2 regions of the Oceanobacillus sp. CAU 1775 genome follow, and region 2 is predicted to be linked to the other one. Evidence: riboswitches for the same ligand, from Rfam matches in the RefSeq annotation. Region 2 holds a riboswitch; the other holds the start of a gene.
The links. A riboswitch is a leader RNA that binds a small molecule or an ion and turns the genes downstream of it on or off. The one in region 2 is predicted to bind cobalamin.
Positions count from the first base shown of each region.

Region 1 (16,926 bases), on a different contig from region 2:
GAATAACTGTAGATATAGCTCTCATCTGGTATGTACTATATAAACTGATGATGCTTATTCGTGGCACGAAAGCAGTTCAATTATTAAAAGGTATTGCAGTTATACTTGTTATTTGGTTGATTAGTATTGCTTTCGATTTACAAACGGTTCGTTACTTTACGAATCAATTTCTTCGTTGGGGTATTATAGTTATTATCATTTTATTCCAACCAGAATTGAGAAGAGCTCTTGAACAATTAGGGAGAGGAAGTATTTTCTCGAGAAATACGAAATCTAAAGAAACGATTGAACACCATGTAGAAGCAATCGTTAATTCATGCATGTATATGGCAAAACGTCGAATAGGTGCACTTATCTCTATTGAAAAAGAGACAGGAATCGGTGACTATGCAGAAACAGGTATCTCAATAAATGGGAAACTTACACATCAACTATTAACTAATATTTTTACACCAAATACTCCACTTCATGATGGAGCGGTTATTATTAGAAAAGGTGAGATTGTCGCAGCTGCATGTTACTTACCACTATCAGAAAGCCCGTTTATCTCTAAAGAATTAGGAACGAGACACCGTGCTGCGATGGGGGTCAGTGAAGTAACAGACGCCCTTACACTTATCGTTTCTGAAGAGACTGGTGCGATATCCTTCACATTAAATGGTGAATTACATCGAGATATTACTAAAGATGCATTAACTGAAATTCTAACAGAGCATCTCACACTAACTCCATCATCCTCTGATAAAAAAACGAAGAAACGGGGGGTGGGCAGTAATGGATAATTGGTTTCAAAGTAAATGGTTTATTCGAGTATTGGCTCTCGCGTTCGCAGTAACATTATTTATCTTTGTTAACGTGGAATCTAATTCTACAACAAACGACTCCTCTATTCCTGGGAGAAATAGTCAGTTACAGCGACTTGAAGATGTGCCAGTAGATATTCGGATAGATTCTGAAAACTACGTTGTAAGTGGTATCCCTGAATTTGCGACGGTTTCATTAGAAGGTACACCTTCATCCTTGATGCCGACGATATTAAACCGTAACTTCTCTGTTTATGTGGACTTAAATGGCTATGAAGAAGGGGAGCATACGGTAGAACTAGAACATGACTTTAGTGATGATATCCGCGTATATATTGAACCAAAAACAATAGAAGTTACCATCGAAGAGCGGGCAAATGAAGAGTTTCCAATCACGGTTGACTTCTTAAATGTGGATCAATTACCAGATGGTTTTGAAATAGGTGAGTATACCCTTGATCAGTCGACGGTGACAGTAACAACCTCAAGAAATATTATGGAACAAATTGGTGTTGTTAGGGTTTATGTTGATGTAGGAGGGCTGGATACTTCCATTACTAATCGAGAAGTGCCAATCAATGTCTATGATAGTCAGGGAAATGAATTGAATGTGCGCTTGGATAGAGAAACAGTAGTCATCTCTGTAGAAATTTTAAACCCAAGCAAAACAGTTCCAGTAACAGTTGAAACGACAGGTGAGTTACCAGATGGCTTTTCTCTTATTTCCACTTCTGCTAATCTAGACGAGGTAGAAATCTTTGCGAGAAGTGAAATACTTGAAAACATTTCTGCGATCACCACAGAAGATATTGATCTCTCGGAAATTACCGAATCAGGCACTTACGAAGTTGGACTAGCATTACCTGAAGGTGTAATTACCGAAGAAATGGTAACAATTGATGTAGAGGTTGAAGTTGAAGAGACGAGAGTATTAGAATCTATGGCTATTGAAGTGGATGACCTTGATGGCGACCAAGAGCTAACCTATTCTACACCGGCAAATGGTGAAATGGATCTCACGATAATAGGAAATCAATCGCTTATGAGTGGATTGACTGAAGATGATTTTCGAATTTATATTGATGTAGGAGATTTAGCGCCAGGTCAACACACAGTTCCGATAGCAATTGAATGGGATGAAGTTGAGGATATAACAGTAACAGCCGAATATGAGCAAGCTGCAATTACTATTAATTAAGTGGGATGTATTTGTAGCTTGAACGAATCGGAGTTAGAGGCAGTAGAAGTAAAGGTAATTTAACTGCATCTAACCACGATAAAGGAGAGGTTTTAATGAAGAAATATTTTGGAACAGACGGTGTAAGAGGGGTAGCAAACAAAACCCTTACACCTGAGCTCGCATTTAAACTGGGGCGTGTTGGTGGATATGTTTTAACGAAAAATACAGATAGACCTAAAATACTAATTGGAAGAGATACTCGAATCTCTGGACATATGTTAGAAGGAGCACTCCTCGCAGGATTGCTTTCTATTGGGGCAGAAGTCATGCGATTAGGTGTTATTTCTACACCAGGAGTAGCTTACTTAACAAAAGCAATGAGTGCAGATGCGGGAATTATGATTTCAGCTTCACATAATCCAGTTGAAGATAACGGAATTAAATTCTTTGGAGCAGATGGCTTTAAGCTGACAGATGAACAGGAAAGAGAAATAGAAGCCTTACTAGTCGAAGAAGAAGATAATCTTCCACGTCCAGTTGGAGCGGGTGTTGGTACAGTGACTGCCTATTTTGAGGGTGGTCAAAAGTATCTATCTTTCCTTAAGGATACAATTGATAATGATTTCGAAGGCATTTCAATCGCAATAGATTCCGCACATGGTTCGACATCAAGTCTTGCGACACATCTGTTTGCTGACTTAGAGGCAGATATTTATTCGATTGGTTCAACACCAAATGGTTTAAATATTAATGATGGCGTAGGTTCAACTCATCCGGAGGAATTACAAAAGCTTGTATTAGAAAAACAAGCAGATATTGGTTTAGCTTTCGATGGAGATGGGGACCGTCTCATTGCTGTTGATGAAAAAGGACATATTGTTGATGGCGATCAAATAATGTTCATTTGTGGAAAATATCTGAAAGAAAAAGGCTTATTGAAACAAGATACAATCGTTTCTACAGTAATGAGTAACATTGGTTTTTACAAAGCTGTAGAAGCAAATGGTATGCTAAGTGAAAAAGCTTCTGTAGGTGACCGTTATGTAATGGAAGAAATGCGTAAGGGTGGCTATAATTTAGGTGGAGAACAATCAGGACATATTATTTTCCTTGATTTTATAACTACAGGCGATGGCTTACTATCAGCGCTTCAGCTTGTAAATGTAATGAAGGAAACAGGTAAGCCTTTATCTGAGCTTGCAGGAGAAATGAAAGTGTATCCTCAAGTATTGAAAAACCTTAAAGTAGTTGATAAGAATGAAGTACTTACAAATCCTGTCATTCTGCAAGAAATAGAAGCGGTGGAGAATGAATTAGGTGAAGATGGTCGAGTGCTTATTCGCCCTTCAGGTACAGAAGAGCTTGTACGCGTAATGGTGGAAGCAACTACGGTTGAAGAGTGTCATCAGTATGCGGATAGACTTGTTGCACTAATTCAAGAAGTGTTAGGAATTAAAGAATAAAAATATAGAAGCTGTATGGATAAAAAATTTCCATACAGTTTTTTTATGTTATTTTATCCTCCTTAAGACGGAGATTACTTCAATCGGCGGTTGGTTATGTAAGAATGTTAGTAGATGTATGATAGAGTTATATCTTTGATAATAGTGAAAAGTGAATTATACTATTATTAAGAATTCATATATTTCAAGGGGGATTTTCATGATTAACTTTCCAAAACCAACTGTAGAACAATTTTTCCGCACGTATGTGATAAGTGACTTTGAAGTAAACAAGGATGAAACAAAATTAATTTTTAGTACAAACTTAAATGGCAAGGTGAATTTATGGGCGATGGACTTACCAGATAAGTTTCCGTATCTCTTTGCACAAAAAGACGAATCGACTGCCTTTATCTCTTTTGATCCAGAAGGCCGTTATGTGCTAGCAGGATATGATAAAGATGGAGATGAAAACCATCAAATTTATGCATTACCATATGAAGGTGGTCTGCCACAGCCGTTAATAACTGGTGACCCTGAAGAGAAATATTTCTTCTCTCATTTAAGTGAAGATGGAAACAGACTATACTATGCAACTTCAGAAGGAAATCCTTCATTTTTAAATACACGTATGCGTAACTTAGAGGATGGTACAGATACATTAGTATATGAAGGAAAAGATGCTCCAACCAATCTCTCTGCTGTCTCCGAGGATGAAGAAACATTTGTATTTTCACAGGCTCTGGCAAATACATATGTAAAAAGCTTTGTGAAAAAAGGAGAAGAAATTCATAATCTTGTACCTGACCCTGAGAAAGTTCATGTGGCAGGCGTGCCTGTATTCACAGATAAGAATACGCTTTACTTCTTAACAGATTATGAAAGTAATTATACTTACCTGGCAAAATTTGATTTGAATGATCATCAGTTTACGAAAGTACTAGAAATTGAGAAGGAAAGTATCACAAATATCAAATGGGCAAAAGAAGCGAAGAAATTTTACATTGTTACGGAAAAAGGTGTAGAAGATTATCTTTATCAGTTTGAACCTGAATCTGAAAAGCTAGAAACTTTAACTGGTCCAACAGCTATGCTTGATAAATTGGTTGTTTCAAAAGCTGGGAGTTTGTATGTACTAGGTCGTTCAGCAACTGTTCCATTTAATATTTTCAAAAGCGCGGATGGTAAGGAATGGGAGCAGCTTACAAACAATAACGTACTTGGTGTAAAAGAAGAAGATATGGTTGATCCAGATGTTGTAACTTATACTTCTTATGATGGTATGGAAATTGAGGCATTATTATTTAAAGCGAAACCAGAATATGATAATGGATATACAATTCTATGGCCGCATGGTGGCCCTCAAGCTGCGGAAAGAAAAATGTTCCGTTCGATGTTCCAAAGTTTCTTAAATCGTGGGTATACTATTTTCGCACCGAACTTCCGTGGAAGTACAGGTTATGGTTCAGAATTTGTGAAATTAGTAGAACGTGATTGGGGAGAGGGACCAAGACTAGATAATATTGCAGGTATTGAATGGTTATTTGACCAGGGCATTACCGATCGCGATAAGCTTTTCCTAGTTGGGGGAAGTTATGGAGGATATATGGCACTACTCCTACACGGTCGTCATCCAGAATATTTCAAAGCTGTAATTGATATCTTTGGGCCTTCTGATTTATTTACCTTTGTTAATTCAGTGCCAGCGCATTGGAAACCAATGATGGATCGTTGGGTAGGGGATCCTGAGCGAGATAAAGAGAGATTTATTAAGGATTCACCAGTCACCTATTTAGAGACGATGACGAAGCCAATGCTTGTGATTCAAGGAGCAAAAGACCCGCGTGTTGTCAAAGCAGAATCAGATCAAATCGTTGCGAAGCTTAAAGAAAAAGGTCGTGACGTGGAGTATATGGTACTTGAAGACGAGGGACATGGTTTCTCTAAAAAAGAGAATGAAATCAAAGTATATGAAAGTATGCTAGATTTCATGGAAAAACATCAACACTAATCGAGCAATTTCGATTATAGATGACATTATTTCAAAACCAAGGTATGATAGTTAATAGACAATTTCATATTCAAAAAGAATAGTCGATTTCAATGGAGAAATCTAATGGGGAAGTTGGTGAAATTCCAACGCGGTCCCGCCACTGTAATTGCGAGCGAGCAGAAAGATACCACTGTACAATGTTTGTATGGGAAGGTTCTGTAAGCGATGAGCAAGAGCCAGGATACCCAACTATTTTATTTTACGCCTAATTCTACGAGGATAGTAAGGTGAGTAGGTTTCATTATAGCCTATTTATTAGCATCTTCATTTCGTATGAGGATGCTTTTTTGTTTTTTTGAAATGGTTATGTTAATGCATTTTGTTGTGGTTTCTGCTATTAAAAGTTAAGAAGAGTGTATTTCCGAAGCGGGTCTTACCTCTAACCACAAAGAACTTTAACTCCACCTTTCAATAAAATCCTTCGTATGCGTTTGAAGTGAATGTCGAAAAATTGAGGGGGGAATAGAAAGTGAAAAAGTTTTTACAAGTATTTATTTTAGTTTTATTATTAGGATTTTTGATTGGATGTAGTGATGGCAATGACGAAACAGAAAACACTACACCAGAAGAATCAACTGGAAGTGAAGTTGTTGAAACGGATGAAAATGATGAAGCATCAGCATTCCCAGTTACCGTGACAGATGCTATTGGAAATGAATTCACTCTAGAAGAAGCACCAGAGAGAATCGTTACACTTTTACCAAGTAATACAGAAATCGTCTTTGCTTTAGGGCATGGAGATAAGGTTGTAGGAGTCTCTGACAACGATAACTATCCAGAAGAAGTACTGGAATTAGATAAAGTCGGTGGAATGGAACTAAATGTAGAAGTAATCATTAGCCTCGATCCAGATATTGTATTAGCACATGAGTTAGGAACGAACTACTTCCAAGAGGCATTTGAACAATTAGAAGCAGCAGGTATTGATATTTTTGTTGTAGCTGATGCAAATTCTATTGATACAACATACGAAACGATTGAAGATATCGGTGAAGTAATTGGTGCAACTGCAGAAGCAAATGAATTAGTAGAAGAAATGAAAGCAGACTTTGCGGAAATTACAGAGATTACATCTGAAGTAACGGAAGAAGATCGCAAAACTGTATTCTTTGAAATTTCACCTGCGCCAGATCTATATACATCAGGACAAGGTACTTTTCTTCATGAATTTTTAGAGTTGAGTAATGCAGAGAATGCGATTGATATGGAAGGATGGCCAGCAATCGACCCTGAAGTCATTATTGAATTAAACCCAGATATTATCATGACTACTTATGGAGATTATGTCGAAAATCCAATTGAACAAGTTACTTCAAGAGATGGGTTCCAATCCGTTGAAGCTGTAAAAAATAATCGTGTATATGATATTGATGCTGATGCGGGAACACGTGCGGGTCCTCGTTTAACAGAAGGTGCAAGAGAGGTAGCAGAAGCGATTTACCCGGAGCTATTTGATGGGCAGTAATGTTTTAAAGTATACGACTTCCATACTGTTTTTAATCGGTGCAATGCTTACGGCAATCGCAATTGGAAGTGTATCTGTTCCAGTGCTAGATATTATTAAAATTATTGGCCAAGAAGTATTCCGTTTGCCAATTGCTAGTAATGTGGAAGAGATGTATGTGAGTATTGTTTATGAAATTCGTTTGCCGCGTGTTATTTTAGCGGGACTTGTTGGGGCTTCTCTAGCGATTGCTGGAGCAGCCTTTCAAGGCTTGCTTAGAAACCCCTTGGCAGATCCGTACATACTTGGTGTATCTTCTGGTGCCTCAGTTGGTGCTGTGTCAACATTGTTTTTTAATATCACTATTCCTGTTGTAGGAATGTACACACTCCCTGTTATGAGTATTTCTACAGCAATGCTGACGATTGTAGTTGTTTTATTCTTTGCTAAAAAAATCGACCGGGCAATGCGAGTGGAAACGATTATACTTACTGGGATTATCTTCAGTGCATTTCTAGGTGCTTTTATTTCTTTAATCATCGCCCTAACAGGAGATGAATTACAGCAAATTATTGGTTGGCTACTTGGGAGTGTCTCCATGCGAGGCTGGAGCTATGTTGGAATTATTTTGCCATTTTTAATTATAGGTTCTTCTTTGTTGTTAATGAATACTAGGGAATTAAATGCAATGTCTTTAGGTGAAGAGCGTGCACAGCATTTAGGTGTTGATGTAGGAAAAAGAAAAATGATGATTTTAATTGCAGGATCTATTTTAACAGGAGCTGCAGTTGCTGTGTCTGGAATGATTGGATTTGTTGGGCTTGTGATTCCCCACTTGAATAGAAAATTATGGGGGCCTGATCACATTCACTTACTGCCTTTATCCATTATTACTGGTGCGGGGTTTTTAATTCTTACCGATTTGCTTTCAAGGTCGATCATCTCACCACAAGTTCTACCAATTGGCGTCATCACGTCATTAGTTGGTGCACCAATTTTTGCATTGATACTTGTTAGACAAAGGAAAAAGGGGTGATAGGATGCTGAAGGTGGAAAATATTTCCGGTGGATATGATGGCCAAGAAATTGTTAAAAATATTAGTCTTCATGTGGAAAAAGGTGAATTCTTCGGTATCTTGGGCCCAAATGGTAGTGGTAAAACAACATTAATTAAAATGATTAGTGGGTTACTTGGACTACAACAAGGCTCTGTGAAGATTGATGGAATGAATATAGCAAATTTAAATCAGAAACAACTTGCTAAGAAAATTGCTGTTCTTCCTCAATTATCGCCTCAAGTTTTTCCATATACAGTAAAAGAAACAGTATCTCTTGGCAGGTATGCTCATCACCGTGGCCTTTTTCAAACATGGTCAAAAGAAGATGAAGAAATTGTTCAAAGAATAATGCTTCAAACAAATATAAGTGATTTTCAAGATGATACAGTAATGGAGCATTCAGGTGGGGAACAGCAAAGAATATTTTTAGCTCAAGCGCTTGTCCAACAGCCTGAAATTTTACTCCTTGATGAACCGACGAATCACCTTGATTTGGCTTATCAAAAGGAACTTCTGGATTTATTAAGAACAAATGCCAAGCAAGAGGGATTAACGGTTGTCGCAATTCTTCATGATGTAAACCTTGCTAGTTTATATTGTGACCGTTTGCTATTGATGAATGAGGGTGAAGCGCAGATGATCGCTAATCCAAATGATGTTCTTTCAGAAGAACAGATTCAGCGGGTGTACGGAACGGCAGTCGTAAAACAACCGCATGCAGAGATTGCTAAGCCGCAACTTCATTTATTACCAGGAAAAGCTAGAGAAGCGGAAGCGACGAACTATAAAATTGATGCTCAAGCATTGTCATTTACGGAAGAATATATTACTCTACATGCAGAAAAACCTTTAAAGACTGTTTCTTCAGGTGTTGTAGGAGCAGGCTTTGGCTGGTATAGTTATTTTGTAAATAGACATGTAGATGAGCATTATAATTATGTTGATCATCGAAAAGAAATGCGTGATTATTTGACTGCGGAAGGATTTAATCCTTCGCAAACAGTTGGAATGATGACTGCTGTTCCTTTAGAAGAAAATAGTCATCGGCTCTATGAAGGAAATGGTTTTTCAATTTTAGTTGTCGTTACAGCTGGAGCAGGAAATGTAGTTGATAGTACAAGAACAAGTATGTTGATGATGGGGCCAGTAAAGCCTGGAACGATAAACACATGGATTTTTGTGAATGGTCGATTAACAGATGAAGCTTACATTCAATCTATCATTACAGCAACTGAAGCAAAAGCGCAGGTCTTAAGAGACTTGAATATAAAAGATGCCCAGACGAATACGATTGCTACAGGGACACCGACAGATAGTATTTTAATAGCTGCAACCCAACAAGGGCGAGAATTGAATTATGCGGGAACTGCAACAGAGCTAGGGAGCTTAATTGGAAAGGCTGTTTATCAAGAAATGAAGCAAGCCATTCAAAATTATTTTAATCGAAAAGGGAGAGATTGAAATGCGACTTTATACAAGGGCAGGAGACAAAGGGCAGACAGCTTTAATCGGTGGAAAAGCTAGTAAAGATGATATTCGAGTAGAGGCATATGGTTCAATTGATGAAACAAATTCATTTGTAGGACTCGCTGTATCGTATCTTGATAAAGAGTTATTTAAGGATATTTTAGAAGACCTTGAGAAAATCCAACATGAATTATTTGATTGTGGAACAGAGCTTTCGAACGTATCAAAAAAAGAACGCCCACATGAACTTTCAGAAGATATCATTACATATTTGGAGGAGCGCATGGATGTCTTAATTGACGAAGCACCTGAATTGGAACGTTTTATCCTTCCTGGTGGTTCACAAGCTGCAGCAGCTCTACATGTTGCACGAACTGTTGCTAGAAGAGCGGAAAGACAAATTGTAACGCTTTATCATAGTGTTGAAAGAATCAATCCTATTCCATTAAAATATATGAATCGACTTTCGGATTATTTCTTTGCGGCAGCCCGAGTTGCCAATGCGCGTCAAAAAATAGCTGATGTTGAGTATGAGCGTAGTGCAAGAGTATTCCGAGGGACAAATAAGAAATAAAAAATAGTGAATCTCCATTGTAAAAGATGGGATTCACTATTTTTATAAGGATTTAATGGAAATACGTATGGCTTTTATTAAATCTGCATCAGACCAACTTGGTATATTACTTTCTAATGCAGTGGCATGTGAAGCGGGGATATGTATAAAACCTGCTGGAATGTCTATTTGATTTTTAGCAAGATAATGTAATCCACGATACATGATATTATTATAAAGATATGCACCAGCTGTGTTAGAAATAGTTGCAGGCAAATCACTTTTCTTTAAGTTTTCTACGATTTCGCGAATGGGTAATTTGCTAAAGTAACCATCAGGACCATTCTCTACTATTTTCTCTCCGTTTGGCTTATAACCTTCATTATCTTCAGGCCCATCATTACAATTAATTGCAATACGTTCTGGTGTAATTTTATTCCTGCCAGCTGCAAGGCCAAGTGAGATTACAGCATCAGGTTTATGTTTATCAAGTAAATCGATAAATGAATCACCTGACTGATTAAATATGACAGGAAGAACCTCACCGATTATAAGATATTCATTTATTTCCTCTTGATTTAGTGTTTCTACTATTTTCTCTGTTGGGTTTATTGGATGCCTTAAAAAAGGTTCAAACCCAGTCAAGAGTAGCTTTTTCATCTAATAGACCTACTTTCAATATCAGCTATTTCCTATATCTATTATAGCATAGGAACTTTTTCATTATAAGTCTATAATTTCGGAATATTTTGGAGTAGCATAGTTAAGAGAATGATATTATTTTTACAATGGGAGTGGACGCGATGAAATTAGGACTAAGCCGTGATGAAGTAAAAATTGTTGATTATACAGAAGAGTGGAGTGTAGAATTTTCCCGTATAAGGCAGGAGCTAATTGAAAAAACAGGGCTCGACGGAAATCGAATCGAACATATTGGAAGTACAGCGATTAAAGGAATGGCAGCAAAACCAATTATCGATCTTTTAGTTGGTGTGGATGATCTAGAACAGGTAGATAAAACATTCTTTAAAGATATAGCTGATGTGGGATTTTTACGCTTGAGGGTGGAGCGGCCTGGTGAAATTGTACTCGCAAAATTTACAGATGAAAGGTATGAGATAAAAACCCATTATATTCATCTCACTACATATTAAGGCGAGCTTTGGAATAATTTACTCTTTTTCAGAGATTATCTACATGCCAATGAAACTGCGAAAACAACCTATATAAATTTAAAATATGATTATTTAAAGCACTCATCCACAGGAATAAAAGAATACACAGATTCCAAAGAAGCATTTGTTAATAAGATTACTTCAAAGAGGATTTCGTAAATATAGAGTAAATTAGAAAATCAGGTGGGGAATTATAGATGAGAAGAACATTAGTAATTAGTGACATTCACGGTGAACTAAAATTATTTGAAGAGTTGCTTGAGAAGGTAGCCTATGAATCTGAAAAAGATCAACTGATTTTATTAGGAGATTATGTGGACCGAGGACCGAACTCGAGGGGTGTTGTTAATCGAGTCATTGATTTAAAGTCCCAAGGTGCTATCGTTTTACGAGGAAACCATGATGAGATGATGGTTGGTGCTGTAGATAATGAACCAGGAGTTAGAGAAAGATGGGAAAGAAATGGTGCGATTTTAACCCTACAAAGCTATGATCCCTCAATAAATAGCTTCGAATTTCCATCCACAGATGAATTTAAGGAACATATAAAATTTCTTAGAGAACTAGATTACTACTATGAAACAGACACACATATATTTGTTCATGCTGGTGTAGAACCGGGCAAGCTTATGGAAGAAACAGATCCACACACATTTGTCTGGATTCGTGAGGAATTTTATAAGCATTATGATGGGGAGAAAACGGTAGTATTCGGACATACACCAACATCTTTAATCCAAGGTAAGGGCAAACATGGTGTTTATTTTGGTAAAAATAATATTATTGGTATTGACGGAGCGGCAGCGTATGGTGGTAATTTAAATTGCTTGGAATTACCGAGCCAAAAAGCTTATTATACAAGAAAAAAATAATGTGTCTGAATTTTGATTTAAATAGTGATGTCTGAAAAAGAGTTGCGACAATTAAATTTTAGCCTCAAAAAAATTAGATTTATTTTACTCTAATTTTTTGAGGTTTTTTTATCTATGTTAGATAAATACTCTACAGTAAAATGAGAGATTGTTATATTACAGAATAAAATTCCTTGAATAAAATCTTAATGACCCTTTATATAATCACTTAACAACTATTATATAACAGCTTGCGTTAAGTAGAGAAAGCACTTATAATCTTATTAAATATAAAATGAAGGTAGGTAACATCATGATTAGTACAACATGGAATTGGCTTTGGGATAAACACGATCAAGTGAAAGACATTTTTCGTTTCTTTGTGAAGCCAGGAGAAGCGATGGAGAAACAAAAGGGGAAAAATCCTGATGTTACAAAAAGCGGCTATGGAGGCAAAGATAATGGTGGCAAACGACCATATACTGCTGCTCAGATAACTGGACTTATTTTAGGGCCATTATTATTTTTTATTATATATTTCTTTGTTTCACTTGAAGGATTATCAAGTGAGGGACAAGCAATTCTAGCGAGTACCGTCTGGATCGCAATCTGGTGGGTAACCGAAGCGATACCTATACCAGCAACTTCGCTTCTGCCCGTTATTTTATTTCCTTTATCTGGTGGTTTGGAAATGGGGCCAACGACTTCAGCATATGGGAATGGAACAATATTTTTATTCTTGGGTGGATTCGTTCTAGCGTTAGCTATGGAAAGATGGAATTTGCATAGACGAATTGCCATTAATATTATCTCTGTTATGGGAACAAAGCCGGACCGTATTGTATTAGGATTTATGGTTGCAACAGGTTTTCTTTCCATGTGGATTTCCAATACTGCAACTGCAATGATGATGATACCTATTGGTTTAGCGATTATTTATCAAGTACAAGATACTTTAAAGGATGATCCAACCGTTGACACATCACAGGGCAACTTCTCGTTTGGTAAAGCAATCATGCTTGGAATCGGGTATTCGGCTTCCCTTGGTGGAATGGCGACGTTGATTGGAACACCACCAAACGCGATATTGGCAGGTGCTGTGAAAGAACTTTTTGATTATGAGATTTCTTTTGCAGGTTGGATGTTATTTGGAACACCATTTGCTTGGGCATTTATTTTTCTTGCTTGGTTTTATCTAACGAAATTTGCATTCCCTACAAAACTGAAAGACTTACCAGGAGGGAAAGCAATTTTTGATGAAGAAAAGAAAAAACTTGGAAATGCATCTTATGAAGAAAAGGCTGTTTTTATCGTATTTACCTTAACAGCACTTGCATGGATTACGCGTACATTTGTCTTAAATGAAATTAATGAGAATATCGACGATACGATGATTGCAATTATCGCTGCTTTAGCTTTATTCTTAATTCCGGCGAAGAGTGATAAAGCTAGTCGTCTTATGGATTGGTCAGCCGCTGTAAAATTACCTTGGGGAGTATTACTTCTCTTTGGAGGAGGTCTAGCAATTGCAGCTGGATTTACGACTTCTGGACTTTCTGAATGGATTGGTTCGCAACTTAATGGATTACAAGGCGTTCATATTTTACTTATTATTTTCGCGGTTGCAGCATTAATACTTGCACTAACTGAAATCACATCAAATACTGCTACAGCTACAATGATGTATCCTATTATGGCAGCACTAGCTTTAGCATTAGATGTACATCCACTAGTGCTCATGGTTACAGCTGGTCTGGCTGCATCTTGTGCATTTATGCTTCCGGTAGCTACTCCACCGAACGCAGTTGTTTTCGGTTCGGGATATATTAAAATATTGGATATGGCAAAAGCAGGTTTCTTACTAAATATTATTGGAGTCTTCCTAATAACAATAACTGTTTATTTCTTGCTACCTCTAACTCTAGGAATTGATATAAATAGTTTCCCGGATAGTTTTAAATAAAGGAAAAGAGATGTTGCTAAATAAGAGCACATCTCTTTTTTATGCGTAATAATAGTTAATAAGCAACATTTCATTTTAATACTCATTCTGGTACACTTAATTTACTGAATAAATTGATAAAGGAGAGAAGTAATGTATTTCTTTGGATATTTAGTTAGAGAAATCTCTAGTAGTATAGAGGAGGATGTGTATGAATACCATTTTTATAGCTGGGCATGCTCGGCTCCCATCAGGGATGGCAGCGAAAAGCATTTATGAAACCTTAACAATAACAGCTGAGATTGACAAAAAATATGGGGTTATTGTTACTGCGAATTGTACCCTAGCAACTGATCATGCTGTTGATTATATTCAACAGTTATTTCGTGGCTATAGTCTTCGAGATGGAATAGAAGAACTTGTACTGCAGGTGGAATCTCATTATATGGGGAAAGCAGGAGCTGCAATTATTTCTGCGATAAGAGATTTATATAAACAGTATGAAATTCATAAAAATAATATGGAAATTTAAAAATACGAACTCTTCATTTAAGAGTCCGTATTTTTAAATTAATTACCTTCCCAAGCGGGTAACATCTTATTAAGTTTTTTATCTTCGCGGTAACCTAGTACATATTCTGCTTGCATGATCGTATGAATTTCCCTTGTACCTTCATAAATCACAGGTGCTTTTGAGTTTCGTAAATACCTTTCTACGGGATATTCGTCGGAGTATCCATAGGCACCATGTATTTGCATGGCATCGTCAGCTGCTTGATTCGCAAAATCACATGCTTGCCACTTGGCTAATGATGTTTCTCTTGTATTTCTTTTTCCTTGATTTTTCAACTCTCCAGCCCGGTAAACAAGCAGGCGACTCATTTGTAATCCAGCTTCCATTTTTGCGATCATTTGTTGTACAAGTTGGTGCTTTCCGATTTCTTTGCCGAACGTTTCCCGTTCATGGCAGTATTTTACACTGGCCTCTAAGCAGGCAAGAATTTGCCCAACAGCTCCTGCCGCAACTGTGAATCTTCCATTGTCCAGTGCTGACATGGCTACTTTAAAACCTTCTCCTTCTTCACCGAGTAAGTTTTCTTTAGGGATGTTTACATTATCGAAAAATAATTCTCCTGTATTACCTGAACGAATGCCGTGCTTTCCTTTAATTGCTTTGGAAGAAAAACCTTCCCACTCGCGTTCAACAATAAAGGCTGAAATTCCTTTATGCCTTTCGGTTTTGCTTCCTGTATAGGCGAAAACTAAAAAGTTATCTGCTACATCGCATAGTGAAATCCATGTTTTCGATCCATTTAGTACATAATAATCTCCCTCTTTGATTGCGGTAGACTGCATTGCTGCGACATCTGATCCAGCAGCCGGTTCGGTTAAAGCAAAAGCACCAATCTTTTCGCCTTTTGCTTGCGGTACGAGGTATTTTTTCTTTTGTTCCTCCGTTGCCCATTGTAATAAGGTCATGCTGTTTAGGCCGGTGTGAACGGATACTGCTGTACGAAAAGCTGTATCTCCTCTTTCTAGCTCTTCACAAACAATCGCAAGTGAATTATAATCCATGCCGCTACCACCATATGCTTCGGGGATACACACTCCCATTAAGCCAAGTTCAGCAAGCCTCGTTAAAATGACTGGATCAAATTTCCCGTCCCTATCCCAATCGGCAATGTAAGGCATAATCTCTTTATCTGTAAAACTTCTAACTGTTTCTCGAATCATTTTTTGTTCCTCGGTAAAGTCAAAATTCATTCTCTTCATCTCCTAAGATCTCTTTATTATGTTCACCAGCGATTGGTGGATGATGCCTTAAAGTAACTGGTGTTCTTGAGAGTTTTAATGGACTTCCAATCATGTTGATTTTTCCTGCGGTTGGGTGTTCTGTCGAGAGGAACATCTCTCTGGCAATAAGCTGTGGGTCTTGTATTACTTGATCTATCGTTTGAATCGGACCACAAGGAATATTATTTTCCTGGCATTTCTGATGCCAAAAGTGTGTCGGTTGTTTTGAAAATTCTTCTTGCAATAAAGGTACGATAATTCTTCGATTTTTTACACGTTCTTCATTAGTTATGAATCTTTCATCTAAGCTATATTCAGCTTTACCCAAAATAGTACAAAGCGCCTTAAATTGCTTATCATTCCCTACTGCGATTACAAGTTCACCATCCATCGTTGAGAAAGTTTGATAAGGAACAATGTTTGCGTGTTGATTACCGAGTGGCTTAGGAATCTGACCAGACATTAAATAATTACTGCCAATATTTACGAGGGAGCTTACAGCCGTATCATATAGTGAGATATCTAATTTTTGCCCCATGCCTGAGAGAGCTCTTTCCAATAACGCACTCTGAATCCCGATGCATGCATATAAACCAGTTAAAATATCGGTGATCGCAACGCCGAATTTTTGAGGTCCTGATTTCTCATCACCATTTATACTCATTAATCCACTCATTGCTTGAATGATAAAATCATACCCTGGTAAATCTTGATATGGTCCAGTTTCACCGAATCCAGTAATACTACAATAAACAAGACGAGGGTTAATTTCTTTTAGAGTTTCATAATCAAGTCCGAAGCGCTCCATTGTTCCGGTTTTAAAGTTATTTATTATAACATCACTTTCAGATACAAGTTCTTTAATCTTTTCAATTCCTGTCTCTGATTTTAAGTTAATCGTGATACTCTTTTTATTGCGATTAGTTGATAGATAATAGGCGCTTATACCATTCTGAAACGGTGGCCCCCATTGTCGAGTTTCGTCACTTCCACCATGTGCTTCAACTTTTATCACTTCCGCACCAAGGTCTCCAAGTATCATCGTACAATATGGTCCTGCAAGTACACGTGATAAATCAAGTACTTTGATCCCTTCTAATGCACCAGCCATCTATATACCTCCTTTCTAAAAAATAAAAAGCCAGCTCAAATTATTTACAGTCT
Region 1 is NZ_JBTLRO010000010.1:64,756-81,681, forward strand. Features, by position in the region: gene cdaA (diadenylate cyclase CdaA) at 1-782, shown strand, start outside; gene ACXYMZ_RS14745 (CdaR family protein) at 775-2,001, shown strand; gene glmM (phosphoglucosamine mutase) at 2,097-3,446, shown strand; gene ACXYMZ_RS14755 (S9 family peptidase) at 3,646-5,436, shown strand; cobalamin riboswitch at 5,501-5,685, shown strand; gene ACXYMZ_RS14760 (ABC transporter substrate-binding protein) at 5,948-6,943, shown strand; gene ACXYMZ_RS14765 (FecCD family ABC transporter permease) at 6,933-7,958, shown strand; gene ACXYMZ_RS14770 (adenosylcobinamide amidohydrolase) at 7,963-9,441, shown strand; gene ACXYMZ_RS14775 (cob(I)yrinic acid a,c-diamide adenosyltransferase) at 9,443-10,021, shown strand; gene ACXYMZ_RS14780 (pyroglutamyl-peptidase I) at 10,064-10,660, opposite strand; partial or broken gene ACXYMZ_RS14785 (GrpB family protein) at 10,804-11,334, shown strand; gene ACXYMZ_RS14790 (metallophosphoesterase family protein) at 11,373-12,047, shown strand; gene ACXYMZ_RS14795 (SLC13 family permease) at 12,340-13,989, shown strand; gene ACXYMZ_RS14800 (DUF3870 domain-containing protein) at 14,180-14,500, shown strand; gene ACXYMZ_RS14805 (acyl-CoA dehydrogenase family protein) at 14,539-15,732, opposite strand; gene ACXYMZ_RS14810 (CaiB/BaiF CoA transferase family protein) at 15,722-16,873, opposite strand.
Region 1: another riboswitch for cobalamin. It lies ahead of ACXYMZ_RS14760 (ABC transporter substrate-binding protein); the one in region 2 lies ahead of ACXYMZ_RS11765 (ABC transporter substrate-binding protein).

Region 2 (16,926 bases):
TCCAGCCAATCGTTTAGATGGATCCAATTACCGAACGGTCTTGCCTTATCGAACGAGTGAGGCACGCGGAGTTATAACGGACCAGTTGGCAAATCGTGTGGATATTGATGAAATGGAACAAGGATTAAGACGTCATTCGACAGAAGTATTCAACCCTGAACAACTCTTTTTTCAAGAGGGGAGATATCTTTCTACTGGAATGGTCCAAGGAATGATTAATGACTTGAACCCAGACCGTACAGATATGGATGACTGGAGCCGAGATGACCATGAAGCTAATCCACGAATATTCTCACATGTACTAGAACAAAATTTTCTCTTGCAAGGAGAGGGTAGTACTGTCGAATTAGCAGGAATCTCTCTAGGGATTGCACTAAAATCAGTCTATCGCTATCAAGTAGATGATAGACCATATTCGTACGATATTTCGATGAATGAAATGCTTGATAAAGGTTATGAAGTAGCAGATGCAATTGTTGAGGAACTACGTCAAATCGAAGGGTTAGAAAACGTGCCGATCTTAGTTGCACTTTATCGTGAGGAAGCACATTCCTCACCTGTTCCAGGAAGCTATGTAACAAAAACTGTCGTTCCAGAAGGAAGTAACTCAACCGGTGAGTGGGAAACAATCGCGGAAGAAAATATTCTATTCCCTTCAAATGAAGCGAGCAGTAAGTATTTGGAGGATGCCGAGCTGTTTAATAGTTATGGGCAGGAGATTGCTAAATTCTTCCCGAACTATGTAGGTGCAATTGGCCAAGGTTTTTATAAAGATGGAGAGTTACAGCAATTAACCATTGAGGTGCCAATCCAGTTTTATGGAAAAGCAGAAGTAATAGGTTTTACGCAGTATTCTCATAAACTTGTTAAAGATATTTTCCATAATTATTATGATTTAGAGATTCAAGTTACTTCTAGCAATGGTATAGAAAGCCTTATATACCGTAAAGCTCAAGAAGAAGAACCAACGATTCATATTTTCCATTAAAATTAATGTATAATATTTGAAGCGCAAAGGTTTATTCGTTACAATGATAGATGGAAGTAAAAGTGTTATTAATATAATTTCACTTTAATTTACAAGGAGGTTTTTGAATATGGTAGTACCTTACAAACATGAACCATTTACAGATTTTACTCAAGAAGATAACAAAAAGAAAATTCTTGATGCATTTAAACAAATTGAATCAGATTTTGGTAAAGAATATCCACTAGTTGTTGGTGGCGAAAGAATTACTACAGAAGATAAAATTACAGTAGTAAACCCAGCAAACAAAGAACAAGTTCTTGGTAAAGTATCTAAGTCAAATAAAGATATCGCAGAACAAGCGATGAAAGTTGCAGATAAAACATTTGAAACTTGGAAAAAATCAACTCCAGCATTCCGTGCAGGCATTCTTTTCCGTGCTGCGGCAATCATTCGCCGTCGTAAATTCGAATTCTCAGCACATTTAGTAAAAGAAGGCGGTAAACCTTGGAACGAAGCAGATGCAGATACAGCAGAAGCAATTGACTTCCTAGAGTATTATGGCCGTGAAGTTCTAAGAGTTAACGAAGGACTAGAAGTAGAAAGCCGTCCGATCGAGCATAATAAATTCCATTACATTCCACTTGGTGTTGGATTAGTAATCTCACCATGGAACTTCTTATTTGCAATTATGGCTGGTACAACAGCAGCAGCATTCGTAACAGGTAACACTGTATTACTGAAGCCTGCAAGTACAACACCAATCATTGCATACAAATTCCTAGAAGTACTTGAAGAAGCTGGATTACCAAACGGTGTAGTTAACTATATCCCTGGACCAGGTTCTGAGGTTGGAGACTACTTAGTAGACCATCCACGTACTCGTTTCATTAGCTTTACTGGATCACGTGAAGTTGGTACACGTATTTTTGAACGTGCAGCAGTTGTTCACGAAGGTCAAAAGTGGTTAAAACGTACAATCATTGAAATGGGTGGAAAAGATACAATTGTTGTAGATAACGAAGCTGATTTAGAATTAGCAGCACAATCAATTGTACAATCTGCATTCGGATTCTCAGGACAAAAATGTTCTGCTTGTTCTCGCGCAGTTATCCATGAAGATGTTTACGATGAAGTTAAAGATCGCGTAGTTGAACTTACGAACGAATTATCTGTAGGTAATCCTGAAGATAATTCACACTTTATGGGACCTGTTATCGATCAAGCAGCATTCGATAAAATCATGAGCTATGTAGAAATTGGTAAAGAAGAAGGAAACTTACTTGCTGGTGGAGAAGGCGACGACTCTACAGGTTGGTTCATTAAACCAACAGTATTCGGTGATGTAGATCCAAATGCTCGTCTAATGCAAGAAGAAATCTTTGGCCCAGTAGTAGCACTTACGAAAGCTAAAAACTTTGACGAAGCAATTGAGATTGCTAACAATACAGACTATGGTTTAACTGGTGCAGTAATCACGAATAACCGTGAGCATCTAGAACAAGCACGTGAAGACTTCCATGTTGGTAACTTATACTTCAACCGTGGATGTACAGGTGCAATCGTTGGATATCAGCCATTTGGTGGATTCAATATGTCTGGTACAGATTCAAAAGCTGGTGGACCTCACTACTTAATCCAACACATGCAAGGCAAAACAACATCAGAAATGTTATAAAATTTAAATCAATTTAGGTAAAAATCACCATCCGTCATACTTTATTGTATGAATGGGTGGTGATTTTTCTTGTGAGAGGAAAATCAGCAACTCAAATACCCTGTAATCGACTACTGTCCCATGAATATTTCCCAATATGAATATTGCGAAATTATGCTATAATATAAATAGATAAATAATTATTAAGTAAGATTGCAGGTGGATTTATGATTGAAACTGGCTCATTCATTAAATTACAAAGAACGAAACAAAAAATGACGTTGGGTGAGCTTGCAGAAGGAATTGTCTCGGTTTCTTATCTCTCAAAAATAGAGAACCTTAAAACGGAGCCAAGCCCAAATATAATTGAATTACTTTGTAATCGACTAGGAATCGAACTTCACACAGATATGGAAGACGTGATTAAAGAGAAATGTGAAGAATGGTATCAAATGCTATCCTCTAATCATGAAAAAGGAGAGCTCATAGAAACCTACCAAGAAATTCAAGATTTGCTAGATCGAAATATCTCAGAAAGTATGCTTCTATTTGAAATCTATAAGATTCGTTACTATTTAATCTTAGGTGAGAAAAAAGAAGCGTTAAAACAAATCAATGAATTAAACCGGCTTACAAGTTCATTTGGCACAAAAGAACTTTATTACTGGTTCAAATTTAGAGGTAATTATAATTCCACAATGAATGAAAATAAATCAGCGATTGAAAAGTACCAAAAAGCGGAGAATATTATTAGAAAACTAGATATTTCTCAAGAGGAAATCGCGGATTTACATTATACAATGGCAATTACATACAGTAAGTTAAGACAGATTCTTGAAGCTATTGATTATGCCAATCAAGCACTTGATATTTTTATGAAAAAATACAATTTCAATCGTTGTGCGCAGTGCCATATTGTATTAGGTATCTCATATCGACGTATTAAGATGTATGATAAGGCAATTAAAAATTACGACATAGCCAAGCATTTAGCTAGCTTAGATAATAATAACGAAATTATTCAACTGACAAATCAAAACTTAGGTTATCTTCATTCAGCTAAAGGTAATAATTTAGAATCTATTAAATTCTACATGGAAATTATAGAAGGAAATGATATAGATACCATTGAAAAAATAGCTGCGATGACCCAATTGATTAAAATCTATTATGAAGTAGATAACGTGGAAGCAATGAATGAATTTATGGAAGAATCAAGAAAGCTTATTGATAACTTCACAGGTCATCCGGATTACGAGTTTTACAATTATTTAATCTATACATACTATTATTCTACTCACAATAAACCAGGTAAGTTTACAGAGTTAGTAAAAAATAAATTCATCCCTTTTTTGAAAAAGCATAGAGATTATGTGAACCTTATCGATATATCTACGATGCTAGCGAAGCATTACGAAGATATACATAAATATAAGGATGCTACTAAATATTACAAATTGGCCAATGAGTCAATGAATAAACTATCTAATATTTAAAGGAGGGTTGTAAGATGAAAAAACTACTAACGAAGGTTGTTCTAGGCACAGTTCTAGCTGCAGGTTTATTCTTTACATTTGCTCCTCAAGCAGAAGATTTAACTTTTAGAGAGTTTGGTGGAGAGATTCACCCACCAATATTTATACCTACTGATTCTAGTGTAGAAATTTAAATTTGATTCATTTTTATCCCCAATAAAGTGAATATATAGCCTGGAGTGGAGACATCCGTTCCAGGTATTTTTTTATGCTTTTTTTGCTATACTGCATGTAACAATACTGTTCTGTAATAGGCAATAGTGATATAATATACAAATGAATGAAATTACGTTAGTTAATAATAATGCTGGGAGGTATAAGCGATGGAAAATATATCAAAAGACTTGGTTTTACATGTTGCGAATCTGGCTAGACTAGCAATTACTGATGATGAGGCTGAAACACTGTCAAAAGAGCTGCAATCAATTATCAATTATGCTGAAGAGCTAAATGAATTAGATACTTCAAATGTTAAACCAACTACACATGTAGTGGACTTTATAAATGTGATGCGTAAAGATGAGCCGAAACCTTGGGCTGATCGCGAACAGTTATTAAAGAATGCACCTGAACAATCAAATGGTCTTGTTCGAGTGCCAACAATACTTTCAGAGTAAGTGATTATTCGTTTTAATGAGGAGGAATAGTATTTATGTCATTATTTGACTTTAGCATTAAGGAGCTAGAAGAAAAGCTACATAATAAAGAGATTACAGCCCAAGAATTAGTCCAAGCTTCTATTGATCGTATAAAAGAAGTAGATGGCGAATTACAGGCATTCATCACAGTTGATGAAGAAAATGCTTTAAAACGAGCGAAAGAAATTGATGAAAGTGCTGAGAAGACGAGCCTTTTTGGTATTCCAGTTGGGATTAAGGATAACATCATGACAAAAGGGCTTCGTACAACATGTGCAAGTCTTATGTTAGAAAACTTTGATGATCCAGTTTATGATGCAACTGTTGTTGAAAAGCTGAATGCTGAAAATGCAGTTACAATCGGAAAGTTAAATATGGATGAGTTTGCAATGGGATCAGGTACGGAATACTCGGCTTTCAAAGAAACGAAAAACCCTTGGCATTCTGACCATGTTCCAGGTGGATCTAGTGGAGGATCAGCAGCGGCAGTAGCAGCTGGTGAAGTAATGTTCTCACTTGGTTCTGATACTGGTGGCTCTATCCGTCAACCAGCAGCATATTGTGGTGTAGTTGGAATGAAACCAACATATGGGCGCGTTTCCCGTCTTGGACTTGTAGCTTTTGCATCTTCATTAGATCAAATTGGACCAATTACGAGAACGGTTGAAGACAATGCGAGAGTATTAGAAGTCATTGCTGGACAAGATGACCGCGATACAACAAGTGTAGATATTGAAGTGCCTAAGTACACGGAAGCTTTGAAGACAGATATTAAAGGACTAAAGATTGCAGTTCCACAAGAATATCTTGGAGAAGGCGTAAGTGAAGAAGTAAGAAATATTATTTTAGATGCGCTTAAGGTATATGAATCATTAGGAGCAACTTGGAAAGAAGTTTCACTTCCGCACTCTAAATATGCACTTTCAACGTATTACCTAATTTCTTCTTCAGAAGCATCAGCAAGTCTTGCGCGCTTTGATGGTGTTCGCTATGGTTTTCGTTCGGAAAATGCCAACAACCTTGAAGATATGTACAAGCTAACAAGAAGTGAAGGTTTTGGTGATGAAGTAAAACGGAGAATTATGCTTGGTACGTTCACACTTAGCTCAGGCTATTACGATGCATATTATAAAAAAGCACAAAAAGTACGTACACTAATTAAAAGTGATTTTGATAAAGTCTTTGAAGAATTTGATGTTATCATGGGACCAACAACTCCAACAACAGCATTTAAAGTTGGCGAAGTAGTTGATGATCCAATTCAAATCTATATGAATGATATTTTAACAATCCCAATGAACTTAGCTGGAGTTCCAGCGTTATCTCTTCCTTGTGGATTCTCTGAAAATGGACTTCCAGTTGGCTTGCAAATTATCGGTAACTATTTTGATGAAGCTACGATTTATCGTACAGCTTATGCATTCGAGCAAGCAACAGATCACCACAAAAAACGTCCAACGCTTGGAGGTGTAAGCAAATGAATTTCGAAACAATTATAGGTTTAGAAGTACACGTGGAATTAAAAACAAAATCTAAAATTTTCAGTTCAAGTGTGAATGCTTTCGGAAACGACCCGAACGCGAATGTGAACCCGACAGACCTTGCTTACCCTGGTACACTTCCTGTACTAAATGAAGAGGCTGTAAACTTTGCAATGAAAGCTGCCATGGCACTTAATTGTGATATTGCTACACATACAACATTTGACCGCAAAAATTACTTCTATCCAGATAACCCAAAGGCATACCAAATTACACAAGATGAGTTTCCAATTGGTGAGAATGGTTGGGTAGATATCGAAGTTAATGGAAAGAAAAAACGCATTGGAATTACAAGAATTCATATGGAAGAAGATGCTGGTAAACTAACTCATGGTGAAGATGGACACTCATACGTAGACTTTAACCGTGCAGGTACACCACTAATTGAAATTGTATCTGAACCAGATATGCGTTCCCCAGAAGAGGCTTATGCTTATTTAGAAAAGCTGAAAAATATCATCCAGTATACTGGTGTTTCTGATGTGAAAATGGAAGAAGGATCTTTAAGATGTGATGCGAACGTTTCCTTACGTCCGATTGGTCAAGAAAAATTTGGAACGAAAGCAGAACTGAAAAACTTAAACTCTTTCTCTTTCGTACAAAAAGGATTAGAATTCGAAGAAAAGCGTCAAGAAAAGATTTTATTAGCTGGTGGAGAAATTCATCAAGAAACTCGTCGCTACGATGAAAAAACGAGAGAAACGATTCTGATGCGAATTAAGGAAGCAGCAGACGATTATCGTTACTTCCCAGAACCAGATCTTGTTGCACTTCATATTGATGATGATTGGAAAGCAAGAATCAAAGCTGAAATTCCAGAACTACCAGATGCACGTAAAGCACGTTATATGACAGATCTCGGTTTATCTGAATATGATGCAGATGTCCTTACAAGTTCAAAACAAATAGCTGACTTCTTTGAAGAAACAGTGGAGCATGGAGCAGATATCAAACAAGCTTCTAACTGGTTAATGGGTGAAGTTTCCGCATATATGAATAAGCATTTGAAAGAGCTTAAAGATCTAGCGCTCACAGCAGAAGGTCTAGCAAAAATGATTAAATTAATTGAAGATGGAACAATTTCATCTAAGATTGCAAAGAAAGTATTTGCAGAGTTAGTTGAAAAAGGTGGCGATCCCGAACAGATTGTTAAAGATAAAGGACTTGTCCAACTATCTGATCCAAATCAATTAAAAGAAATCATCAATAAGATTTTGGATGAAAACGAACAATCAGTTACTGACTTTAAAAACGGTAAAGACCGCGCACTTGGTTTTCTTGTTGGTCAAACAATGAAGGCAACCAAAGGCCAAGCAAACCCGCCAATGGTAAATAAAATATTAAATGAAGAATTAAACAAACGCTAAAACAATTGAAAAAGAGATTCTTTCTTTACGGAGAAGGAGTCTCTTTTCTAAGTTTTCTCGTATTTCTGACTTGGACCTTTTAAATTTCATTAAAAAGATTTATGATATATAGATAGAACACTTAATAGTTAAGGTCCTTTTTGTCCATAGGGAGGATAGAAAATGAAGAAAGCACGAGTGATTTACAATCCCACAGCAGGTAAAGAAGCTGTGAAAAAAGAACTGCCATTATTATTAGAAACACTGGAGTTAGCAGGATATGAAACTTCAGCCCATGCAACGACTGCTGAAGGTGATGCAACAGAAGCTGCAAGATATGCAGTGGAAAATCGATTCGATCTCGTTGTTGCGGCAGGGGGAGACGGAACGATTAATGAAGTGGTTCATGGAATTGCCGAGCAAGAATTTAGACCGAAATTGGGAGTAATTCCAGCAGGAACAACGAATGACTTTGCTAGAGCTTTACATATCCCAAGAGATATAAAGGCAGCAATTGAAGTCCTTTCAAACGAAAACACAATGGCCTTGGATATAGGTAAAGTAAACGAACAGTATTTTATAAATATTGCTGGTGGTGGACAGCTTACTGAATTAACATATGATGTACCAATTAAGTTAAAAACAGTGCTTGGACAACTCGCTTACTATATCAGAGGGATTGAGATGCTTCCTTCACTAAAACCTTCACACACTCGTATTGAGTACGATGATGGGGTGATTGAAGAAGATATCATGTTATTTTTATTATCTAATTCCAATTCTGTTGGTGGCTTTGAAAAGTTAGCACCAGACGCAAAGTTGAATGATGGCTATTTTGATTTACTAATCTTAAAGAAAGTGAATCTAGCTGAATTTATTCATATCGCAAGCCTTGCTTTAAGGGGAGCACATTTAAACAATGACAATATTATTTATGTAAAATCGAAGAAAATTAAGGTTATCCCTTCCGAGCGAATGATGCTCAACTTAGATGGAGAATACGGTGGATTATTACCAGGTGAATTTTCTAACCTAAAAGAGCATATTGAATTTATCGTACCTAAAGATTTTATCGAACTTCAAGAGGAATAGCATGATTACCTTCAAACACTAGCAAAAGCTATGGTTTGGAGGTTTTTAACTTGTTTGATATAGTAAAATAAATACGTGTTATAAAGGAAGATATAAATGGCAAAATTCCAAGCACCAGTGAAGAAAAATGAGACGATCACACTAACCTTTGAAGACTTAACGCACGAAGGTAGTGGCGTTGGAAAAATAGACGGTTACCCCTTATTCGTACCGAAAGCTCTGCCAGGAGAAGAGGCAGAAGTTAAAGTTATTAAAGTAAATAAAAATTTCGGATATGGTAAATTATTAGAATTAAATACAACTAGCCCAGAAAGAGTAGATCCTACTTGTCACGTACATTGCGGCGGTTGTCAGCTGCAGCATATGAGTTACAGTCTACAATTACAAATGAAAGAAAACCAAGTACGTAATGTGATGAAAAAAGTCGCTCATCTTGAGTCTGTACCTGTTCATTCCATTTTAGGGATGGAAAACCCATTTCATTACCGAAACAAAGTACAAATCCCAGTGGCTGAAAAAGATGGACAGCTTATTACTGGTTACTATCAAAGACGTAGCCACCGTATTGTAGAAAATTTAGATACTTGTACAAGCCAAGCGGAAATAATTAATGAAATCATTCCAGTTGTTCGTGACTTAGCAAACCGTGTAGGAATTGAAGCGTATGATGAAGAAAATCACCGTGGAGTCCTGCGTCACATTATGGTGCGCACGGCTTACGCAACGAATGAAACAATGGTTGCTTTAATTACTCGTACAGAAAAGCTACCGAATAAAGAATTTATCATTCAAGAGCTCAAGAGTAGATTCCCAGAAATAACATCGATTGTTCAAAACATAAATGATAAACGTACAAACCTAATTCTCGGTGAAAAAACGAAAGTATTATGGGGACAAGAATATATCCATGATAAGATTGGTGATCTAACATTTGCGATCTCTGCAAAGTCTTTCTATCAAGTAAATCCACAGCAAACAAAAGTATTATACGATAAAGCACTTGAGTTCGCCCAAATTGATGAGAATGATGTTGTAATTGATGCTTATTGTGGAATTGGTACAATCTCTTTATTCTTAGCACAAAAGGCTAAAAAAGTGTACGGTGTAGAAATTGTTCCTGAAGCAATTCAAGATGCAAGGAAAAATGCAGAAATCAATAAAATTGACAATGTAGAGTTCGCAGTTGGCCAAGCCGAAAAGGTTATGCCAGAATGGAAGCGCCAAGGAATTAATCCAGATGTAATTGTTGTCGATCCGCCACGTAAAGGCTGTGCTCCGGAATTTCTTGAAACAATGATTGAAATGGAACCAAAACGAATCGTTTATGTTTCATGTAACCCATCGACATTAGCAAGAGATTTACGAATTTTAGAAGATGGTGGATACCGAACTGTTGAAGTCCAGCCGGTTGATATGTTTCCAAATACAACGCATATTGAAGCAGTTACTTGGTTGGAGAGAAAACTGTAGCATTGGACCCTCCCTTTTAGATTGTTATCTAAAGGGAGGTTTTTTAATAGGAGAAATTTAATAAAACACAAGATGTTCCTATTCAAATTAGAGATTTAATTCTTTTAAAAGAAGAATAATTTATTCAGAATATTTGTGTTAAGATAAATGTAGACTTGAGAAGCAATGTACTTGAGCGAACGGAGTAGGTAAGTAAACCGTGAAACCTTTATTCTTTTACTTCGTATACAAAGTAAAACAAATAAAATTTGCAATAATTCATAATGAAGGAAGGTAATTATATTATTTTTATAAACTCTTTTGTAAGAGGTAGTATACCATTAGCCATTATGGGTGGAATTGCTTTACTACTCTATTTTCAAGTTAAGTATTCAGATGCAAAAAGCACTTTTATTACTGGTATTATCATATTTTTCGTTGCTGCTACATCCGTTATTTATGAAGTGGAAGATTGGAGTATATTTAAGCGAAGTATTATCCACTTTTGTGTGATGCTGTTCACCATTTATCCCCTCCTTCTACTTAGTGGTTGGTTTCAGATTTCATCATTCTTGGATGTATTAAAAGTTTTCATCATTTTCCTTTTGGTTGGCGTTGTTTTGTGGTCACTGTTTATGATATTGGCTAAAGTTTTTTCATGGTAAATATTATGTGCTTATTACAGAAACGGGTGCTTTAGTTAAAAAGTGATAAACAACTAACAGTAGAATAATTATAGAGAGGGGTTTTTCTAATGAAGCGCTTTATTTTGTTGCTTCTATTTACGGGGCTAATCAGTGCTTGTTCAAACAATGAAGATATAACCGAACATAGCTATCAATTTGTAGGAGAGGGACAATACTGGAAAGCAGAGTTAGAATACGAAGCAACAGAAATAAGAATAAAAGATGCGTATTCAAGTGAAGATGAATATAAATTTAAGTTAACTTACAATGGAGATTTAGACGAAATAGCTTCATTGAAACAATTAGCTTATGAATTTAAACTGGGGTCAACGGGTGGTGGAACTTCATCGATGACCTTTGATGAACCTCTTACTGTTAAAGAGTTTAAATCTGCAGGTAGTAGTGAAGGTGGCTTAATTATGACGGCAGATATGGTGGTTAGTGTAGAAGTTAAATGGGATGATTATGAGGAGTCTTTTGAACTGGTTGTAAACGAATGATTGGTTACATATTTAACGATCAGATGCAAGAACTAAAGAAAATAATGGAAAGCATCGATGATAATTTCTCTCATATTTATTTGTTGAATGGTGCGGCTATTATAAATATAGTAGAATTTAGATAAAGGAAAGGTGAGATGGATGAATTGATCAGAGGTTAGAAGATTGTATCCGAATCAATTCGTTAAATTAAAGGTGTTATCGTCTCACATAAAAAATGAACAAGAATTTGTAGAAGATATCGTTGTAATTAAGCCTATAACTGATGAACGAGCAACAAAAGAATTGCTAAACTCAAGAAGTGACGAGCTAGTATACCACACAACCAATGAAAGTATCGTCCTTGAAGTTCGTTAAGATGTTGGACTAAGAAGATTCAATCACCTTGGAAATCAAGTATAGATATGGGTTACTTTTAGTGGATATCCCCCTGACATTTAAAGGGAAAAGCAAAGTGCTATAGTATTGAAATTGGAGATGAAATGATGAACTTTTTTGATTGGAAAATAGAAATGGAAGAAAGTTTAAAACCATATATAGATATTGAAAATAAAAGAATGGCTATTCTTACAATTGAAGATGATGACATTCATATCGCTTTAGAATTTGATGAAAACGATAATTTAGTTATGCATCCAAGATGGAGTATAAACATTACTATCTTAGGTGAAAAACATTTAAAATTCACTACAAATTCATAAATATTCGTGAAGTAAAGGGTGCTTTTTGCAAGAAGGAGATTGCATTTTTTTACTAAAGTATAGGATATTTGCAAGAAAGGATTGATAATATTTTGAAAGAAAGTCTTAGATTCCCATTAACATTTTTAGTAGTAGCAATAGTTTGGCAGTTAATTTTTTATCAAGAAATTCGCTGGGTTGATAATATAGGAATATCCTTTATGATATTCTTGCTTATTCTAATTTATAATTGGTCAAAGAAATCTTATAAATGGAATAAAGATAACGGAAATTAAATAATCCTTAACAAAATCTTGTTCTGCTAATGTGTATGATTGTTCCATTAGAGCAATCGCTTTTTCATTGATAGACAGTATTGTTGAAGAATGTAACCGTCAAGTAGTTAAATCTTAACTAATAGAAATATGAACCGGGTAGGGTAATTGAAAAAGGCATAAAAGGTAACGATTATTTATTCCATAAGAAGATTAAACGGAGGTTTATATGAGAAAAGTTCATCTAGATAGAACAGCATTCTCTGGTGCTGTTGTTGTTGATTTAGAAGAAACTGAGATTATACCAGCAGGAGCAACCATTAATTCACTTGGTGTTCATGACAGAAAAAATGAACAGTATCAAATTTATGCTAATGATTATGATATTCAAGTTATCTTTGACGATGATATTCCACATATAGAGTTTTATACGGTTCCACATGTAGATATTATGGCAAAAGATAGTAGAGGAGGATTTATTGGGATTGTCTATCAAGCGTACGATTCGGAAAGAGTCGCACCAATTTGTTATATCAATATGGATTTAGAGTGCTTTATAATTTCTGAAAACGTTAAGGATTTTCTGAGTAATATGGGATCATGGCAAGACAACATGAAACCTTTTGATAAAATTAAGTTTTATCGTTCCAAAGCAGAAGCAGAAACTGAACTAGAATTTATCGATTTGTCTGACCTTACTCCATTCTTATAAATTCTTTTATTTTTAGTGTAGTATGGGGATTTCTTGGTTTGCCTACAAATAAGGAACAATCCGTTCGTCATTTTATAAATAGGACATTTATTAGTATATTTCTTTCAGGGCTTTTCATAGTTTATCGTTTACTTATGGCAACGATGTTGATACCAATATTGACCTTCGTATCTGTTTTATTGCTGCATTTTGGTTTGCACTACTTTTTGCATATATAAAGAGTAAAAGCAGTTTTCTGCAAATGATGTATGGATCGCTTCTTTGTTACTTGCATATCTGACAAATGGATTCTTAACCTCAATGTAAATACCTAGAAATCAATTTTAAAATTGTTATCTTTGAGAGTATAGACACTTTGACTGAAGGATGTTTATATTAGAATAAAGCGTTACAATATCGTTGGAGTTTCCTTTAGGAGGTCATGATGCTTAAACGAAATATTGCATATCCAATAGTACTGTTTGTGTTTTTTACGATATATCAGCTAATTTTTACTGACCAAGTAGAGTGGATGAGAAATATTATATTTTCACTTATCGTATATGTTTTTTATATTTTTTGGGAGTGGGCAAGTGTACCATTTGATTGGAATAAAAATAAGAAATGAATCTTTGATAGGAAACATCATTCGTATATCAGGACACATATTTTGTGTTTGTTATCGGACTTTACTTATACAAACGCTTTAATGATAGATTTCGAGAGATACTTATACTTTCATAACATCCGCTATTCTAGTAACTATATGCATCATAATAGCAGAGAATATGTGGTTTGAGATAAATGAGGAAATATTATTTAAGTAAGGGGTTTATTTAGTTTTATGTGATATCATATAAAATTCTAAGTGATACTTTCCAAAGATTGACCGTTACTGCTCTTATTTCGCTATATTCCAAAATTATTCTAGAACAATTAGGAAAACCGATTAAATTTGATTTTGTAAGAGAGTACATGTTATATTAACTGTGAGATATTATATTTTGACAATTGAATCTAATATAGTAAATAGGTGCTTGTTAGAAGACAAGTTAAAAGGGAAACCGGTGTAATTCCGGTGCGGTCCCGCCACTGTAACTAGGAGATTACCTCTTTAAGCCACTGTTTCTTAAGTGAAATGGGAAGGTAGAGAGAATCATTTATCCTTAAGCCAGGAAACCTGCCTATGATACTAGCTATTTAAGTCCTTCGAGGAAAAGGGTAAGCTAAATCAAACATGATCAAACGTCTATATTTTTTAATAACGAGTTAGAGATAAGTACATGAATCTCTAAACTATTTTGAAGTAGACGTGTTTAACGAACATGATAATAATTTGATGAAACTAACCTTGCTTCCATATTGGAACAAGGTTTTTTTATTGGTGAAAAAGAAATATTTGATTAAATCATACCTCAAAGGTCTTTTTATAGTGAGATTACTTTTGTTAACTGTAATTCTCATATACAAAAAGGAGAGAAGAATATGAGAAAGTTATTTTTAAGTGTTTTTGCAGTTTTTATACTACTTTTTAGTAGTGCATGTAATCAAGATGATGCTACAACCAATGAAGCTGGAGTTGATGCAGAATCAAATGAATCAGCTAGTGAAGGAGCAGAACTACAAACGGAATATCCTTACACTGTCACAGATTTAACAGGAACTGAAATCGTATTTGAAAAAGAGCCTGAGCGTATTGTTTCTGTTTCGACTTCAGATACAGAGATTTTATTCGCATTGGGACTTGATGAGCGTATCTACGGCGTGAGTGATTTTGATAACTTCCCGGAAGCAGCGAATGATAAGCCGAAGATGGGTGGAGTAGTCGAACCGAATATCGAAGCTATTTTAGCGCAGGAACCTGATTTAATTGTAACAGGTACATCCATTAGCCCAGATGTAGTTGAAAAAATACGTGAGCTGGACCTCATCATCTATCAGTCTGATGCTAAAAATACAGAAGAAATTCTCGCTAGCATTTTAGAAATGGGGAAAATAACGAATAAACAAAGTGAAGCTGAAGCGCTAGTTGCAGATATGAAAGAAAAAATCGAATCAATTAAAGAAAAAGTAGCAGAGATTCCAGAAGAAGAAAAGAAAAGTGTTTATATCGAGTATAATCCTGGTTGGACAGTTGGTGCTGGTGAATATATGACTGAGTTGATTGAGATGGCAGGGGGGATTAATATAGCAGCCGATGAATCTGGTTGGATTCAAGTAAACGAAGAAAAAATAATTCAAGATGATCCAGAAGTTATCCTTCATGCGGCAAATCTAGTAGATCATGATACTGGAATGGAACTTAGTGAATTAATTAAAGAAAGAAGTGGCTGGGAGAAGATTACAGCGATTCAAGAAGACCGTTTAGTTCCAATTGATGAAGATATTATGAGTCGTAATGGCCCAAGGATTGTGGAATTATTACAAATCATTGCTGAAGGCATCTATCCAGAGTTATTTGAGTAATGAAGATAAAGAGGAAAATAGGGATATGGGGAGGAATTGGGCTCCTCCTCCTCTTTGTCTCTATCATTATTAGTCTATCGATAGGAACGGCTAAGCTACCATTATCACATGTATGGGGAATCCTTATCTACCAATTTCCATTAATAGGTGACTATGTGCAGACTAATTGGGCTGAATCTTCCGAACAAATTATTTTAAAAGTACGTTTACCAAGAGTGATTCTAGCTCTACTAGTGGGTGCATGTTTATCACTTGCAGGTGCTGGATTTCAAGGAGTACTGCGAAATCCCTTGGCAGATCCTTATATTTTAGGTGTTTCATCAGGAGCTGCAGTGGGAGCTGCATTTATTATTTTATTTGGCTTACATACGACGATTTTTGGAATGTGGACCCTCCCTGTTGTTGCCTTTATTACAGCATTACTTAGTTTATTGGTTGTTCTCAGACTTGCAAATGTCCAAGGGCAATATAAATTAGAAACAATCATTTTATCAGGAGTAGTTGTGTCAGCATTTTTAGGATCTTTTGTCTCACTTATGGTTTCTATGTCTGACAAAGTAATTAACGAAATTGTATTTTGGTTAATGGGTAGTTTAGCAATGCAAGGATGGTCTTTTATTTATGTTCTACTGCCTTATTTAGTAATTGGATTTGTAGTCCTAATTGCATTTAGTCAACACTTAAATATATTTGCATTAGGCGAGAGACAAGCTGCACATCTAGGAATTAAAGTAAAGCGTACACGTCTCATTATTTTAATCATCTCTACTTTTATAACAGCAGCAGCTGTATCAATTGTAGGTACAATTGGATTTGTAGGTCTTGTCGTACCACACTTAGTTCGATTAATTGTTGGTCCAGATTATCGCATTATCATTCCAATCACAGCAATTTTTGGTGCGTTGTATGTTCTTTGGGCTGATACTTTAGCCCGAACACTATTAAGTCCGACTGAGATTCCATTAGGTGTCGTAACGGCTTTTTTAGGGGCACCATTTTTTGCATATTTACTTCGTAGGAGCAAGCACATGAGTGGAGGGTAAGCACATGATTCGTGTAGAAGCAGTGAGAAAACAATATGGAGAGAAAACGATTTTAACAGATATTTCTTTTTCCCTTAAGGAAAGAGAAATATTAGGAATCATTGGGCCTAACGGAAGTGGGAAATCCACTTTACTAAAACTTCTATCTGGTGTAGAGCCTCCTTCATCAGGCAAAGTATATTTCAAAAATAATGAAGTACAAAAATATACTAGAAAAGAAATTGCAAAAAGTGTAGCGGTATTACAACAAGAAGCCTTACCGATGATAGGGTTTACGGTTAGAGAAGTCGTAGAGATGGGACGCTTTCCATTTCAAAATTGGTTGGGAGAAGACTTGATTGATGTTGATAGCTTCATAGA
Region 2 is NZ_JBTLRO010000006.1:88,166-105,091, forward strand. Features, by position in the region: gene ACXYMZ_RS11685 (CamS family sex pheromone protein) at 1-988, shown strand, start outside; gene pruA (L-glutamate gamma-semialdehyde dehydrogenase) at 1,098-2,645, shown strand; gene ACXYMZ_RS11695 (helix-turn-helix domain-containing protein) at 2,852-4,120, shown strand; gene ACXYMZ_RS11700 (hypothetical protein) at 4,135-4,293, shown strand; gene gatC (Asp-tRNA(Asn)/Glu-tRNA(Gln) amidotransferase subunit GatC) at 4,483-4,776, shown strand; gene gatA (Asp-tRNA(Asn)/Glu-tRNA(Gln) amidotransferase subunit GatA) at 4,812-6,278, shown strand; gene gatB (Asp-tRNA(Asn)/Glu-tRNA(Gln) amidotransferase subunit GatB) at 6,275-7,705, shown strand; gene ACXYMZ_RS11720 (diacylglycerol kinase) at 7,868-8,776, shown strand; gene rlmD (23S rRNA (uracil(1939)-C(5))-methyltransferase RlmD) at 8,873-10,246, shown strand; gene ACXYMZ_RS11730 (DUF3021 family protein) at 10,510-10,890, shown strand; gene ACXYMZ_RS11735 (hypothetical protein) at 10,980-11,411, shown strand; gene ACXYMZ_RS11740 (hypothetical protein) at 11,607-11,768, shown strand; gene ACXYMZ_RS11745 (hypothetical protein) at 11,897-12,112, shown strand; gene ACXYMZ_RS11750 (hypothetical protein) at 12,181-12,387, shown strand; gene ACXYMZ_RS11755 (hypothetical protein) at 12,596-13,078, shown strand; gene ACXYMZ_RS11760 (hypothetical protein) at 13,503-13,685, shown strand; cobalamin riboswitch at 14,073-14,259, shown strand; gene ACXYMZ_RS11765 (ABC transporter substrate-binding protein) at 14,543-15,523, shown strand; gene ACXYMZ_RS11770 (FecCD family ABC transporter permease) at 15,529-16,566, shown strand; gene ACXYMZ_RS11775 (ABC transporter ATP-binding protein) at 16,571-16,926, shown strand, end outside.